Regions from separate parts of the Vreelandella sp. 2A-K22 genome, predicted to be linked through region 2. Evidence: predicted binding sites of a transcription regulator. Region 2 holds the regulator's gene; each other region holds the start of a gene.
The links. The regulator sigma-54, encoded in region 2, starts transcription at its own class of promoters, with help from an activator protein. The targets are predictions, from matches to a motif close to TGGCACNNNNNTTGCTNT.

Region 1 (5,451 bases), on a different contig from region 2:
CTAGCCAGCCGTTCGGCTGCTGCCGCCCAAGAGATCAAAACGCTGATCGAAGCGTCGGATAGCAAAGTGGTGGAAGGCAGCCGTCAAGTGCATGACACCGGCGATGAGATCAATGGCATGGTCGATGACATTAAACAGCTCAGTACACTGGTTCAGGAAATCTCTGCAGCCACCATTGAGCAGAGCAGCGGCATTGAGCAGGTCAATCAGGCGGTAACGCAGATGGATCAAATGACCCAGCAAAATGCCGGCCTGGTGCAAGAGAGTAACCACGCCACCCAAACGCTCGCACAGCTCAGTGCTCAGCTGCGTCAACTGGTTGCCCACTTCCGCATTAACCAGAGCACGGGACATGCACAAGCAAATTTACCCGCCTCGTCATCGGCTCCGCGTGCAGCCCTCCAGCACAGCGATTTTTGATGTCTTGTCATTGCGAGCGCAGTGAAGCAATCTCGGGGTTACCTGCCATCGCAGATCGAGATTGCCGCGTCGCTGCGCTCCTCGCAATGACATATGAGTAGGCTCCTTGCAATGACAAATGGGTGTCATCGCGAGCGAAGCGTGGCGATCTCGGTGTTGTCATTGGGAACGCAGTGAAGCAATCTCGAGGTTACCTGCCATCGCAGATCGAGATTGCCGCGTCGCTGCGCTCCTCGCAATGACATATGAGTAGGCTCCTTGCAATGACAAATGGGTGTCATCGCGAGCGAAGCGTGGCGATCTCGGTGTTGTCATTGGGAACGCAGTGAAGCAATCTCGAGGTTACCTGCCATCGCAGATCGAGATTGCCGCGTCGCTGCGCTCCTCGCAATGACATATGAGTAGGCTCCTTGCAATGACATATGAATAGGCGCTAAACCTTACCTTGGTTATCCAGCTCTACCGCTTCGTGCATGCGCGTGAGCAGATCTGGCACCGCGGCCTGAACACGGTTCCAGCTGGGGATAAAGGGTCGCTCACGTGGGTTATCCATAAAAAGATTGCCCGCTTCGAGCAGGTTACTGGCAAACAGCTCCACGGCCTGCTCTTCGCTGTGGCGATCAAGGCTTAGGCCGTTCATCGTCGCATCGTGGTCGTAGGCTTCGATCAAATCCAGCGCAAAGCGGTAGTAGGTAGCTTTAAGCGTGCGGAAGTCTTCGCTGCTAAAGGTAACCCCCTGGGTGGCTAGTTTGCGATAGAGCGCTTTTGAAATATCCAGGCTCATGCGGTTTAAGCCGCTATCAGGATCATCTTCGCTAACCGGCTGATGCTTGTGGTCGTAGGCATCGGCAATATCTACCTGGCAGAGCTGGCGCAGGGAGTAGTTGCGTTGTAACTCCGACAAAACGCCAATTTCCAGCCCCCAATCCGCAGGCATACGAATCCCCTCAAGCACTTCGCTGCGCATCGCAAACTCACCTGACAGTGGGTAGCGAAAGCTATCCAGGTAATCAAGGTAGGGCATCGGCCCACAGACAGTTTTAAGCGCCCGCAGCAGCGGTGTGACTAACAGCCGTGAGACGCGCCCATTCAGTTTGCCCTCGGCAATACGGGGGTAATAACCTTTGCAGAAGCTGTAATTGAAATTGGGGTGCGCCACCGGATACATCAAGCGCGCAAGCAGCCCACGCTCATAGGTCAAAATATCGCAGTCGTGAAGCCCTACCACCGTCGAGCGCCCTGACGACAGCATATAGCCTGCGCAATACCATACATTGCGCCCTTTCCCAGGCTCTAAAGCGCCTAAACCGTGCTCTTCCAGCTCCGCATCCAGGGCGCGCAGCCGTGGGCCATCGTTCCATAAGATGCGCGTGTGTTGCGGCAGGCGTGAGAAAAACTCCCGAGCATATAAAAATTGCTCGCGATCGGCTCTATCCAGGCCAATGACTATCTCGTTGAGATAAGGGACTTTAACCAGCTCATCGACGATCGCCGACAGCGCTGGCCCTTCCAGCTCCGAAAACAGCGACGGTAGAATCAGCCCCATTGGACGTCGTCGAGCAAACTGGCACAGCTCTTGTTCAAGCGCCTCCACCGAGCGCCGGGTAAGGTTGTGAAAGTCGGTAATAATTCCGTTTTGATGAAAGTCACTCATTCACTTACCTCCCTGGATTCATAGAACTGGGGTCAAAGTACTGGACTCAAAGAACTGTACTCAAAGGACAGCGGCATCGCCCTTTTCCGCCGTCGCTAAACGGCGGTCATCTCGCCCCCACCAGTAGGCCACTCCCTCAGCCCAGCCGGTTGGCCCTGTGGCATCCGTGCGATAGAGCGAAGCGTTGCGGGGTTCTACGGCTAAGTCGTGACAACCTCGTATCACGACCGCTTGATCCACTGCTTCAAGCATAGTGATATCGTTTGGCCCATCTCCCAAACCCAATGAAAGAGGCATTCGCCCTCTTAATGCCGTGAAGCGTTTAACCAGCCACTCGACGGCATTGCCCTTATCGGCGGAGCGCCCCATTACATGCCAAAAGCGCCCACCTTGAGTAAGCTGTAAGCCATCCCCCTCTAAAGCGGCGCGAAACGTCTCAAGGGCCGCGGCCGAGTCTTCCCACAACAACGGTTCGCTACCTTCCCGCTGCCGAGCATCCCGGGCGCGAACTGCGTCGAGCCCGGTAAGCTCCATCACCTCAGCTACGCTCATCTCTCCCATGCGGGTAAAGCGAATATCCAAGCGTTCACGCCACACCTTTAATCGGGCACGTATAAAGCCAATATCCACACCAGGATGTTTGATAACGACACCATCACGGCCACTGCCTGGACGGTCTAAGCGTGCATGACACCAGCCAGGGGGGAGACCAATAACCGCACCATTTTCAGCAATAAATGGGGTTGCCGTGAGGCCCAGCGCTTCGCGCAGCGGTATCAGTTCGGCACGGGTTTTACTGGTCACCGGAACCACCGGCACCCCCATTTGCTTTAAGCGGGCAAGCCAGGGAGCAGCAGGGCTGAAGTCATAACTGTGATGGTCGAGCAGTGAGCCATCTAAATCGGTCAAGACAAGCCGCGGCTGCAGAGCCGGATCAACCGAAGGGGTTGACGCTGAAAGACGAGCGGGTTCAGGCATAGCACTACCTCTCTTCGGCCTTAACGCTTCGTTAAGACGTCATGTCTAGAACGCCTAAATAGCTATGGCCAGCTATTAACTACTATGACCAGCTATTAATTGCTACGTAAAGCATAGCAATTAATAAGCCAAAACAGAGAAGTGTCTATTCAACAGAGGGTTACGTGGAATTTGACGGGATAAATAAATCAGAGTACTTGCAAGCACCAAAAAGAGGCAGTTAAAACGCACCACAAAAGTGCATGAAGCAGATCGGTGCGCTTTGTACAGCCCCTTTCAGAATAAGCATTAGCGATAACTAAGATGATAAAAAGTAAAAAAAGCTTTACCGCACTTGGCAACGCTTAATAAATAGCTATACTGATATTGTACCCACTGGCAACCCTGTACACCCCCTCACCTGATGCCAGTGGACTGCAGTGAGCCAAGCCCTTTAATGCCCGCCTCCCCCGGCGGGCTTTTTTCTATGTCATTGCCCCTCTTATGTCATCGCGAGCGAAGCGTGGCGATCATGTTGCCGTCATTGCAAACATAGAGAAGCAATCTCGGGGTTAGCTATCACTGACAAATCAGATTGCCGCGTCGCTGCGCTTCTCGCAATGACATTTTCCTTATAGCTGAGCAGCTATTTACTCCTCTATTAACTGCCCCTTACTCCACATGAATCACCACCTCAACCCGCCGATTACGTGCACGCCCTTCCGCGGTGGCGTTGCTCTCTAGCGGTTTTGTTGCTGCCAAGCCGACTGCGCGAAGGCGTTCAGCATCCACGCCCGCCGCTTCCAGCGCTTCCACAATGGCAATGGCACGAGCACTCGACAGCGCCCAGTTAGATGAGAACTCCTCGGTGCTAATGGTCTGGCTGTCCGAATGGCCCTCCACCCACACTTCGCCATCGTAGCGCTGAATAGTCTCGAGCAAACTGCTCACTAGTGACGACCCATCGTTGGTTAGCTCAGCCGTGGCAGAGGGAAACAGCAGTTGATCCTGTACACGCAGGCTAATCCCCTCAGCCACCCGCGATACTTCAACACCCTCCAGGTCGGGCAAATAGGTAGACTCTTCAACGCGTTCCGAAAGCGCCTGATTTAGCGCAGTCGCCCCCGCTACTGACTCATCGCTCACCGCTTGTACATTTGCCGGGGGGTGGTCGGTTAACACCACCATGTAGTCAGCTAAGGGCGATGTAAAATCATCACTGCCCGCGGGCATCAGTAGTTTTGGTAAAGAAATAACCGGCTCAGCAGGCGGCAATGGTGCAGCCAAAAGCGGTGGAACACCGAAGCTGACTCGTCGAGGAAGATCGGCCAGCTTGGGCAGCCCTGCCACGCCAAGTGCCGCACTAATCGCCATGGGGTTCAATCCTGCACTGCTCCACCGGGCGACACTCTCACGCTCATGGCTTACCTGGGCCAATGCTTCAGGCAGGGGGACTCCCAAAGTAGGCGAGGATGTGCCCGCGTCCTCGCTCACACTATCCTTCTGGTTCAATTGAGGAATAACCGGCCCTGCAGCGGCGATAATGACCACGAACAGAGCCACCAACAAGGTCATGATATCGAGATAACTGATCATCCAACCGCTACCGCTATCACTTTCATGATAGGCCGACATCAGCGAATCATGGCGCGGACCGCCGCGGTGATCTTCAAGCATTGGCATTATCGCTCATTCAAGTTTTTAACCTCGTGGCCGATCTTGCTAGGTATGATGAATTAGATACGTCGAATTAGGCATGGCAAACTAAGCAAAGCACATAGTCTATCAAAAGCCGTTTTGTAGCGAAAAAGGAACCAGCAGGTGCGCACCCGTCCCCGATTATTTCCATTACCCTATTTCATACGTCCTGTTAGTTTGGGGCTGGCAAGCTTAATGCTTAGCGGCTGCTTTTATGCCAACACATCTCAAGCGCCGATCGCCACTACCTACCCCTATACCGAACAGCAACGTATGCAGGCAGCTCACCACTGGGATGTGCTGGCCCGCCATGAAGCTACCAGCATTTTACAACGCGAGCGCGTTCGCAATCGCGATTTACACATCAGCGAGTCAGACAGTGAAGCACTGCACGCCTACAGTGGCGGTGAATTTGGGCGTGGCTTTCGCGCACTGCTGACCAGCGAACTGGTGTCACGGGGCGCTAACCTTACCACCGTCCCCACTGCAAACAGCGCCAATATCACTATCGACGTCGAAGTTGTCGAGCACCGTGACCGCGGCTTTATCCGCCCACCGGTTGGCGCTTTTACCGCACTCACCGCGGGCATTGCGGTAGCCACGATTCCGTTTAATCAGTGGAGCGAACCTGCGCTGGGATTAATCCCCGCCGGCATGCTTGCCGATACCACCAGCGGTAGTTGGACATACACCGGTGACGAAGAGATCATCGTGACCACGCA
Region 2 (5,451 bases):
GGCATTACCGTGCCAAACGCGCCGGACTATATGCATACCCACGCCGACTGGACTACCGAACGCCTGGGTGGCCACGGTGCCGTGCGTGAGATCTGCGATACGCTGCTTGAATCTCAAGGACACTGGGGCGCGGTGCTCGACACCTATCTGCACGGCCGCACGTAAATGTTTAAACGCTTTAAAGTACGCCTCTGGTTAGCCGGGCTAGTCATCGCGCTGGGGATTCTGCTGGTATGGCTTGACCCCCGCGGGCCTCAAGACACCAGCATCGACCCCGAAGCACAGGCTCAGGAACCTGGCCACGTGCTGGAAAATGCCGAGATTACCCTATTCGGGGATAACGGCAGTGTCATGCAGTCGCTAAAAACACCGCGCCTTATCCATACCCCGCAGCGCAGCGAAACCTGGACGGAAGAGCCCGAGGCAGTACTGTATGACAGCGAAAACCGTCAGTGGCTGGCCAGCGCCGCTGTAGGCACGCTCAACACCGCTACCCAAGCCCTGCTGCTGTCAGGTTCGGCTCGACTGTTTGCACCAGATGAAGGCTGGCAGCTAGATACCGAGCTACTGCACTATGATGGCCTCGAGCAGCATGCCTGGAGTGACACACCGGTATTGATGCAGCAACCGCCGCAGCAAATGAGCGCTTCACGTATGGACGTTTGGCTTAACACCAGCCAGGTTCGCTTAACGGATAATGTGCGCGGCACGCACCCCCCGGCCACACAACGCTAATAGGAACCGCCATGAAAGCCATGATTTCCCCAGCCCTGCTCTACACTGCACTGTTCGGTTTAGCGATACCTTTATCAGTGTTAGCCCAAACCAACTCATCTTCCCAGGCCCCAGTGGAAGTGGAAGCCGACCGTTTAGATCTTGATCAGCGGGCAGGCACAGCTGTTTATACTGGGGATGTGGACATTCGCCAAGGCGAAATGCAACTGCGCGGCGAGCGGGTAGAGATCGAACGCAACGACGCGGGCGAACTCTCGACAGCCACCGCTACCGGTGAGCGCGCCTACTTGCGCCATCAAGGCGAAGGGCAAGAAGGCCCCACGGAAGGCTGGGCGCGGCGGATTATTTATCACGTCGCCGAGCGTCGCGTAGAGCTGATCGACCAAGCCGAACTGACCCAGCAAGAGGACACCTTTAGTGGCGGTCGCCTTGAGTATTTTATTGACCGAGAAGTGATTCAAGCGCGCTCTGACGTTGATGGCAGCGAGCCCCAGCGCATACGCATGACCCTTCAGCCTGAACAATAGGGAGCCTAGCTGTGGCCACTGCTGACACTGCGCCGATCAAAACCCTTTATGCCCACCACCTGGCTAAAAGCTACAAACGCCGCCGAGTGGTCAAAGACATCAATCTGGAGATATCCCAAGGCAGTGTCGTTGGCCTTTTGGGCCCCAACGGCGCGGGCAAAACCACCTCATTTTATATGATTGTTGGGCTGGTCAAATCCGACGCTGGCAAGGTGGGTATCGACGATGTGGATTTAACGCGCGCCCCCATGCACGAGCGCGCAGCCGCGGGGATTGGCTATCTACCTCAAGAGGCGTCTATTTTCCGCAAACTCTCGGTTGCCGAGAATATTATGGCGATACTCGAGACCCGCAAAGAGCTTAACCGCAGCGACCGCGAACAGCGCCTGGAAGCGCTACTCGAAGACTTCCATATCACCCATATTCGCGACAACCTGGGCATGAGCCTTTCGGGCGGCGAGCGCAGGCGTGTAGAAATAGCCCGCTCGCTAGCCACAGAGCCCGCTTTTATTCTGCTCGATGAGCCTTTTGCGGGCGTTGACCCCATCTCGGTAGGTGAGATTAAAACCATCATTCGTGCACTGAAACAGCGCCATATCGGCGTGCTGATCACCGATCACAACGTGCGTGAAACACTAGACATTTGCGATATCGCCTATATCGTCGGCGATGGGCAAATCATCGCCAGTGGCTCGCCCGCCTCGATTCTCACCAACCAAAAAGTAAGGGATGTGTATTTGGGCGCCGATTTTCGCCTGTAATGTTTTTGCCTTAATTGCCCCTAAATAGCGCTTTAAAACAACTTTACGACCAATGGCATGCTTATTGCACTTGCGCCAAGCACTCACTCGCACTAGGGTGGAGCATTCTGATTAACGAGTGGTTCTCAGATGGTCATGAAAGCTTCTCTCCAACTGCGTATCGGCACACAGCTGACCATGACGCCCCAGTTGCAGCAGGCCATTGCGCTGCTGCAACTCTCTACGCTGGATCTTCGTCAAGAAATTCAGCAGGCCCTCGATGCCAATCCCATGCTGGAGCAGGAAGATGAATTTAGTGAACAGGCTGTCAGCGAGCCTAAGGAAGAAGAGTGGTCAGAGAGCATCCCTACTGAGCTCTCGGTAGATAGCGACTGGTCAGATACCTATCAAGATATGGGAAGCCAGGGGGGCAGCAGCAGCGAAGGCCCCGACTTTGAGCGCCAGGCAGCCGGGCAGAGCCTTCATGGCCACCTGCTGTGGCAACTCGCCATGACCGATTTTAGCGCTCGCGAGCAGCTTGTCGCGGAAAGTTTAATCGACGCGCTAGACGCCAACGGCTACCTGACCCAGCCGCTCAACGACATCCGTGAAGGGCTTCGTGCCCAGGGCATTGACGGGCTAAGCCAGCGCGAAGTGGAAACCATTCTACTCAAGCTCCAGCAGTTTGAGCCGACCGGCATATTTGCCCGTGACTTGCGTGAATGCTTGATGCTGCAGCTCGCCGCTCTCCCCGATGATACGCCACTGCTGGTTCCCGCCCGCCGCTTGGTGCGGCAGTTTCTCGAAGCGCTTGGCAAAGACGATATGCGTCTGCTGAAACGCCGTCTAGGGCTCGACGACGAACAGCTGGCCGATGTCATCCTGCTTATTCGCAGCCTAGACCCACGCCCAGGCAGCGCCTACGGCGACACCGATGACAGCTATGTCACCCCCGATCTAGTCGTCCGCCACGATAATGAAGGCTGGCATTTAGAGCTCAACCCCGAGGCCCTGCCACGGCTGCGCATTCAGCCCGACTACGCCAGCTTGATTAAGCGTGCGGATAAAAGCGATGACAACCAGTTTCTCAAAGAGCACTTGCAGGAAGCGCGCTGGTTGATCAAGAGCCTCTCTAGCCGAAACGATACGCTGCTGCGTGTTGGTCGCGAGATCATTACCCGCCAGATTGGCTTTTTAGAGCACGGCGAAGAAGCCATGAAACCACTGATACTGGCCGACATTGCCGAAGCCGTGGAGATGCACGAGTCGACTATTTCACGGGTAACGACGCAAAAATATATCCATACACCCCGTGGTGTGTTTGAACTCAAATACTTTTTCTCAAGCCAGGTGAGCGGTCAAGATGGCGACAGCCACTCCAGCACCGCCATCCGTGCACGACTCAAGAAACTGATTCAAGAGGAGCCGCCCGGCAAGCCGCTTTCAGACAGCCGCTTAGTGACGCTATTAGGCGAAGGAGGGATTCAAGTGGCGCGTCGTACGGTGGCGAAATACCGTGAAGCCATGGGCATTCCCTCTTCCAGTGAACGGCGTCGTTTGCGCTAACTTCGTTAACGTTTCAGGGAAACTCTCGACAAGGGCTTTGCAACGCGGCAAAAAGGGTTACAATCGAAGTACAGTCCGATGGATAAGGAGCACGTCAATGCAAGTAAATATCACTGGTCATCACGTAGAACTGACTGACGCCTTGCGTGACTATGTCAACGAGAAGCTTGAGCGTGTAGAGCGCCATTACGACAATATAACTACGGTGCAAGTCACCTTATCAGTGGAGAAAGAGCGCCAGCAGGCCGCCTGTACGCTGCACGCCGCAGGTGCTGACTTACATGCGGAAGCCCTAGACAGTGATATGTACGCCGCTATCGACGCACTAGCGGACAAAATCGACCGTCAACTCGTTAAACACAAGGAAAAAGCACAAGCTCGCGCCCAAGGCGCCGGTGTGCGTTAATTCAATGACGTTGGAAACCATACTCCCCCCGGAACGCGTTCTGTTCGACGTCCCCGGGGGCAGCAAAAAAAGGGTGCTGGAGTTTTACAGCACCTTTATCGCCCAAAATATCCCCAGCCTGGACAGCCAAGAAGTGTTTAGCCGTTTAATCGGTCGCGAGCGCTTAGGTAGTACGGGTATTGGTAACGGCGTGGCTATTCCTCATGCGCGTAGCCCCCACTGCAACGCCCCTATCGCTGGATTTTTGAAACTGGCTGAAGCGATCGATTTTGACGCTATCGACGGCGACCCGGTAGATCTGGTGTTTGTCCTGTTGGTACCCGAAGAGGCAGATGACACGCATCTCTCACTACTGGGTCAGGTAGCGACCATCATGAATGATGCGGACACGCGCCAGCAACTGCGTAAAGCAGCCAGCCAGCGCGAACTGCTTGAGCTGATTACCGCCAAAATTCGCGAGCAATCAGCGGCCTAAGGGTCTGAAACCCTGTTCAGGGCAGATCACAGCAGGTTATCCGCTCACCACCCTCAACGCAGCTTGATCAAAGCAAAGAGAGACTCTATGCAACTGGTGATCATTAGCGGCCGCTCCGGGTCAGGTAAATCTATCGCCTTGCAAGCGCTGGAAGATCTTGGCTACTACGCGATTGATAACCTCCCAGCTATGTTGCTGGGGTCGTTGGTGGATGAACTGCGTGACCAGGGCGACCGAGCACATTTAGCGGTGAGTATTGATGCCCGCAATTTGCCGGGAGCTCTGGAGCGCCTGCCCTCTTTATTAGACGAGTTGCGCCAGCGTAAAATCGACTTTCAAGTTATTTACCTGACCACCGATGCGCGCATACTGCTTGAGCGTTACTCAGCAACGCGTCGCCGTCATCCGCTGACCCGCGATAGCGAAATGACGCTGGAAGAGGCGATCAATAAAGAAGAGACGACGCTAGAGGATATTCGCGATCTGGCCGATCTATTGATCGATACATCACGATTATCGGTGCACGATTTACGCCGTCGCATTACCGACCAAGTAGCCCATCAGCGGCGCGACAAGCTGACGCTAACGCTGGAATCGTTTGGGTATAAACGCGGCGTACCGTTAGACGCCGACCTGGTCTTCGATGTGCGCTGCCTGCCAAATCCGTACTGGGATCCAACGCTGCGCCAGTTCACTGGCCGCGACGCGGAAATCGTGGCTTTTTTGAACAGCTATCCGATTGTTGATGCCATGAGCGACGACATCTTGGCCTGGCTAGAGCGTTGGCTACCCGCTTACCAGAATAGCCAACGTAGCTACATGACTATCGCGATTGGCTGTACTGGTGGCCAGCACCGCTCGGTCTATATGGCCGAGAAGTTAGCGGAAAAATTGACTCCTAGCATGGGCGAAGTTCAACTTCGCCACCGCGAACTGGGTCTGCACTACACCATAAGCGAACAGTTGGCCGCTCCCCTCGTCAGCGCTTCCACACCTAACGAG
Region 3 (5,451 bases), on a different contig from region 2:
TGGTCAGTTCCATCACCGTTTCGGCGTCGAGCATTTTGGCCTTGCCGCCGAAGGTATCGCGAATTTTGCGGTTGTCGATACGCGCATCGCCACTGGCCACAATGAGTAGCGGTTTGTCACCGACTTTGAACGCTAGGGTTTTGGCAATTTGACCTGGTGCTACGCCATGGGCATCAGCGGCAAGTTGTACCGTGGCAGTACTGGTTTCAAGCTCTTCGATGTTTACATCCGGCGCGTGCTCGGCAAAAAACTGGCGAACGGTTTCGATGCCCATCTTGGATTTCCTCGGTCATTAACATTCGTCGGTAACATTAGACGGTTCAATGACTAATCTAACGTGCCTTTGGTGGATTAGCCAAGCCACTGGGGCGTGGTGATTTTGGCAGGCTCACGCTGCATGATGATCTCACCGTGGCGTACCGAAAGCAGCACCTCGCCCTGGGTGCGCAGCACGCTGTAGTCATCCTCGCCCTCCAACAGGTTGAAGCTGGCGGGTTTGCCGACCTCGATGCCGTAACGCTCTTCAATATTGAGCGTGCGGGCGCTGTTGTCGGTAATCAGTGAAAGTGCCTGGCTGAAGTCCTGATAGCCCATCATTTGGCAGATATGCAGGCCAAAATCCAGCGTTCGCAACAGCTTGCCATTCCCCAAGGAGTACCAGGGATCGAATATGGAGTCCTCGGCAAAGCAGACGTTAATGCCCGCTGCGTTGAGCTCCTTAACACGCGTCACTCCGCGCCGTTTCGGGTAGGTGTCAAAGCGCCCCTGCAGGTGGATGCTTTCGGTAGGGCAGGAGACAAAGTTAATACCCGAGCGTTTTAGCAGCAGAAACAGCTTGGAGCAGTAAGCATTGTCGTAGGAATGCATCGCCGTGGTGTGACTGGCGGTAACGCGGCTGCCCAAATCATTAAACAGCGCCTCGCAGGCCAGTACTTCGAGAAAGCGCGAGTTGGGGTCGTCAATCTCGTCACAGTGCACATCCACCAGGCGGTCGTACTTGATCGCCAATTCGATCACTCGCTTCATGGAGGCCACGCCCAGCTCACGGGTGTATTCGAAGTGGGGGATGCCGCCCACCACATCGGCGCCGATCTCTAGTGCCTCCTCCATCAGCCGATCGCCGCCTGGGTAAGAGAGCAGGCCGTCTTGCGGGAAGGCGACTACCTGAATATCAATTTTATCTTTTAACTCGTCGCGCAAGGCGCACAGGGTTTTAAGCCCAATCAGGCTAGGGTCGCTGGTGTCGGCGTGGGTGCGCACAAACTGCACGCCATTGCCGATCAATAAATTAAGCGTTTTCAGCGCTCGCTCACGTATATCCGCTTCGGTGAGCATAGGCTTACGCTCGCCCCAGCGCTCAATGCCTTCAAACAGCGTGCCGCTCTGGTTCCAGCTAGGCTCGCCCGCCGTAAGGGCGGCGTCCAAATGAATATGGGGCTCAATAAACGGCGCGCAAACCAGCTTGGCGCCCGCATCAATCTGCCCTTCGCTCGCTGTTTGCGGCGCGTCTTGCACGGTAATAGCAGTGAACGTGCCGTTTTCAATCTCAAGTCGGTAAAGCTCGGGGCGCTGGCGAAGGCGAGCGTTAATGATCTGCATGGGCATATGAAAAAGGGCTCACTTATTGTTTAGCCGTAGAGGGAAGTGTATCGCTCAGCGTAGCGTGGTTTAAACGAAGCAGCACGGCGTAGCTGCCTGCCGCCACTGCCACGCCCACCAGCGGGGGGAGTAACGGGGAAAAGTAAGCCGCGCCTGCACCGATGGCATAGGCAGCTAACCCGCGACGATTGAAATCGGGCAGTGCCGCGGACGTAAGCGACGGGTAGCGGCCTTTATGCTTGAGCCAGAAGTCCGCCATGATCACCCCGCCCATGGGCGGTATAAAGGTGCCGAGTAGCACCAGAAACGGGATGAGTAGGTTATACATGCCGCCCACCGCCAGCACGGTGCCAATCGCTGCACCGCCCACAGTGACCAAACGGCGCTTTTCGGTGCGCAGTAAATTGCAGCCCGCCACGGCGAAGTTGTAGATGGTGTTGTCCTGGGTCGTCCAGATATTCAGAAACAGCATCAGCACGGCGATGGTGACAAACCCCTGGGCGATCAATACATCCACGATATCCGCCTGCTGGTAAATCATGGTGCCCAGCGCGCCGGTCAGTACCATTAAGCCGTTACCTACAAAAAAAGCCGCCATGGTGGAGATGACGGCAATTTTTGGTGTCTTGGCGAAGCGGCTCCAGTTGGTGGCTTGGGTGCCCCCGCTAATAAAGGTGCCAATGATGACGGTAACCGCCGCTGCTACGCTCATGCTTTCCGTGGGCGTTTGCTGGCTCAGTCCCGCAAAACCGCGCACATCGACCAACCCGGTAAACAGACTGATTAAGATAAACAGCATCATCGCGGGTACAGCAAAGCGCGACAGCCAGTCCATGCCCTTGTAGCCGATCATGGCGGTGACGCAGAAACCAAACCCAAAGAGCACCATTAAGGGGATTTCCAGCCATTCAGGCATCCCGGTGGTGCGTACTAACACCAGGGCAATCGTGGCGGTGCCCCAGGCGTACCAGCCAATCTGGGTAAAACCGAGAATAAAATCAGAAAGTTTGCTACCTTTTTCGCCGAAGCAGAAGCGCCCCATCAGCACCGAATTGAGCCCGCTTTTACAAGCAATATAGGCGAGGGCTGCCGCATACATTCCCAGCAGGAGGTTGCCAATCACTATGATCCATAGCAGTTGGCCAATCGGAAAGGCTTGGCCTAACGTGCCGCCCGCCCACATGGTGGCGGTGAAAAACGTAAATCCAAGCAGTACTGCCGAGGTAGAAAGCAGGCCCTTGCGGGCGCTGGTAGGGACTTCACTGAGTGGATAGTCAGAATTATGCATCACGCTCTCCTAATATAAATCAGCAAACTTGTTAGCTACTTATAAAGCAAGAGATATGCCAAAAAGCCTAGATTAATAAGAATGATTACGCTTGTAATTTTTATGAGACATGCCAGCTCTTTTTAATGCTACTTTAGCCATTAAAGCCTAATTGTTTTTATATGCTTGCCGAAGAAGAGAGTGATCAAAAACCTGTTCAAGCGACGAGTGCTCATTGCGATTACAGCTAAATAGGCCCGCTGCAGCTATAGCCATGAAGGAACCGGAGTAGATGCCAGAACCCCAGCATAGGAATGCTTCACTGCCTGCGGCTAAACTTCCTTGGCATCATACCCTGGTGGGTAAGGTGGTGATGTTTATGCTGATGGGCGTGCTGTTTGCGTATTTAACCGGGGCTCTGTCAGGATTTTTTATGGTTGAACGGGGGGCTCGGGAGCAGTGGTCGCGCGAAGCCCAGGTGAATGCCCAGATAGTGAGCGCGACTATTAGACGTATTTATACGTCCGTGGCAGTGAAGACAGATGGCACTGGGCAAGTCACGCATATCATTTCCCAGCGCCCGATAGGCGATGAAGAGTCGGTTCTGGAAACTGGGTTTAGCCCGATTGATGTATTGGCGCTGGCAAGTGCACAGACACGTAACAACGTATGGCTGTTTGCGAAGGCATCGGAGGGTTCTCTCACCGTAGTGGCAGATGCGCTTAATACACCATCAGACTCACCTGCCAACTTGACGGTAGCTACATGGCAAACAAAAGTGGATGCCGCTGATTTTTATGTTGGATTTGCCAGAATTGGCGGTGAAGAGCACTTCATTAGCTCACTGCCCATTGTTACTCCTGATGGTCAACTATTAGGCGTGCTGGTAGCCACTATAGGCCAGAAGGAAGGGCTGTATCAGATGCGTGATGATCTGATCAGCAAAGCATTTATAGCGCTACTGGTGGTATTGGTCGCAACAGCCCTGCTGGTCACTATTTTGATGCGTCAGTTATTCACACCTGTGCCGGTATTAATTAAGTCGCTCACCGAAATCGCTAAAAACCAGACCGCTGACAGCACGCCTTATACCGACCGTAATGATGAGATTGGCCGAATGGCAAAGGCCATAGACGCGCTTCGTAAGAAAGTCATTGAACGTGAGCACCTACTTGAAGTTAAAGACGAAGCGCTGCGCTTTCAGCATCTAGCTCATCATGATGAGCTGACCAAACTGCCCAACCGCGTGCAATTAAACAACGCTTTAACAACCGCGGTGCACTCACTGCTTCAAGGCGACGTTTTTAATGTCATGCTGTTCGATCTTGACCATTTTAAAGCAGTAAACGATAGCCTGGGGCACGCGGCGGGTGATGCTCTGTTAGTTGAAGTCAGTCAGCGGGTACAGGGGCTGCTGACCAACAATGATTTGGTGGCGCGCCTTGGTGGCGATGAGTTTGCCATCATTCAACGCGTTGTGCGCAGTGCCACCAGTGAGGCAAAAGTACTGGCAGAAGCGATTGTGTCCACTTTACGTGAACCGTATCAGTTTGATAGCCAGGAAATTAATATTGGAGTGAGTGTTGGCATTGCTACCGCGCCCGCCGATGGCCGCAATAGCCACGATCTGCTACGTCACGCAGATCTGGCGCTCTATGCAGCCAAGGCGAAAGGACGTGACCGCTATATGCTCTATGAATCAGGGATGACAATGGATTCGGGGATCATCGAACAAAGGTAAGCCTATGAAGAGGCTAGTAGCGTTATTAGTGACAAGTGCGATGTGGCAAGGCGCCGCTGCTAGTGAGGAGATAGCCTCCTCACCAACGTTGTCGCGTATTGAATCGGCTGGTGAGATTGCTATCGGCCATCGCACCAGCGAAGTACCCTTCTCCTATCTGGTTAACGACCAACCGACAGGCTATGCGATCGACCTGTGTCTAAATGTCATCGAAGGTCTGGAGGAAACCTTGGGCTTAGGTGAACTCAAGGTAACTTATGTACCGGTAACGCCTGCAAATCGATTTATATTAGTGCGTAATGGCGACGTGGATATCGAATGCGGAGTGACCACCAATACCCCTGAACGTCGTCGTCAAGCCGCTTTTTCGTACCCTCATTTTCTGACCGCAACGCGCTATTTATCCCTCACCGAGCAGCAGATGGACAGTTTGCAGGATTTGGCGGGACGCAGCGTTGTATCAACCACTGGCACCGTCAACATTGCCCAGCTTAACGAACTCAATCGCACCGAGGGGCTAAATATATCGGTAATGCTAAGCCGCAATCATGAAGAAGCCTTTGAAATGGTGGCTTCAGGCCAGGCATCCGCGTTTGTGATGGATGATATTTTGTTAGCTGGTTTGGTTTCGGCTGCCGCGGATCCTGCCGCTTTTCATATTTCCCAAGCAACACTGAGTAGTGCCGAGCCCTATGGCTTAATGATGCCGCCTGATGATCCTGTTTTTGTTGAGCTGGTAAATAAGCAGCTGCGTAACATTTATCTGAGTGACACTATTCACGCTCTTTATGAAAAATGGTTTTTGCAGCCGCTCCCTCCCGATAACCGAGTATTGAACTTGCCG

Region 1: ACW17M_RS21970 (HAD-IIB family hydrolase) is a predicted target of sigma-54. The motif match lies at 3,166-3,183, and genes of this name have one in related genera.
Region 3: codB (cytosine permease) is a predicted target of sigma-54. The motif match lies at 2,931-2,948, and genes of this name have one in related genera.

The regions. Positions count from the first base shown of each region.
Region 1 is NZ_JBSUGC010000020.1:4,952-10,402, reverse strand. Features, by position in the region: gene ACW17M_RS21980 (methyl-accepting chemotaxis protein) at 1-420, shown strand, start outside; gene ACW17M_RS21975 (glycosyltransferase family protein) at 854-2,074, opposite strand; gene ACW17M_RS21970 (HAD-IIB family hydrolase) at 2,135-3,052, opposite strand; gene ACW17M_RS21965 (OmpA family protein) at 3,704-4,714, opposite strand; gene ACW17M_RS21960 (hypothetical protein) at 4,925-5,451, shown strand, end outside.
Region 2 is NZ_JBSUGC010000002.1:224,181-229,631, reverse strand. Features, by position in the region: gene ACW17M_RS03345 (KdsC family phosphatase) at 1-165, shown strand, start outside; gene lptC (LPS export ABC transporter periplasmic protein LptC) at 166-735, shown strand; gene lptA (lipopolysaccharide transport periplasmic protein LptA) at 747-1,262, shown strand; gene lptB (LPS export ABC transporter ATP-binding protein) at 1,274-2,023, shown strand; gene ACW17M_RS03325 (RNA polymerase factor sigma-54) at 2,153-3,568, shown strand; gene hpf (ribosome hibernation-promoting factor, HPF/YfiA family) at 3,666-3,974, shown strand; gene ACW17M_RS03315 (PTS sugar transporter subunit IIA) at 3,979-4,449, shown strand; gene rapZ (RNase adapter RapZ) at 4,537-5,451, shown strand, end outside.
Region 3 is NZ_JBSUGC010000009.1:172,367-177,817, forward strand. Features, by position in the region: gene ACW17M_RS13945 (YbaK/EbsC family protein) at 1-274, opposite strand, end outside; gene codA (cytosine deaminase) at 352-1,605, opposite strand; gene codB (cytosine permease) at 1,622-2,887, opposite strand; gene ACW17M_RS13960 (diguanylate cyclase domain-containing protein) at 3,159-4,607, shown strand; gene ACW17M_RS13965 (amino acid ABC transporter substrate-binding protein) at 4,612-5,451, shown strand, end outside.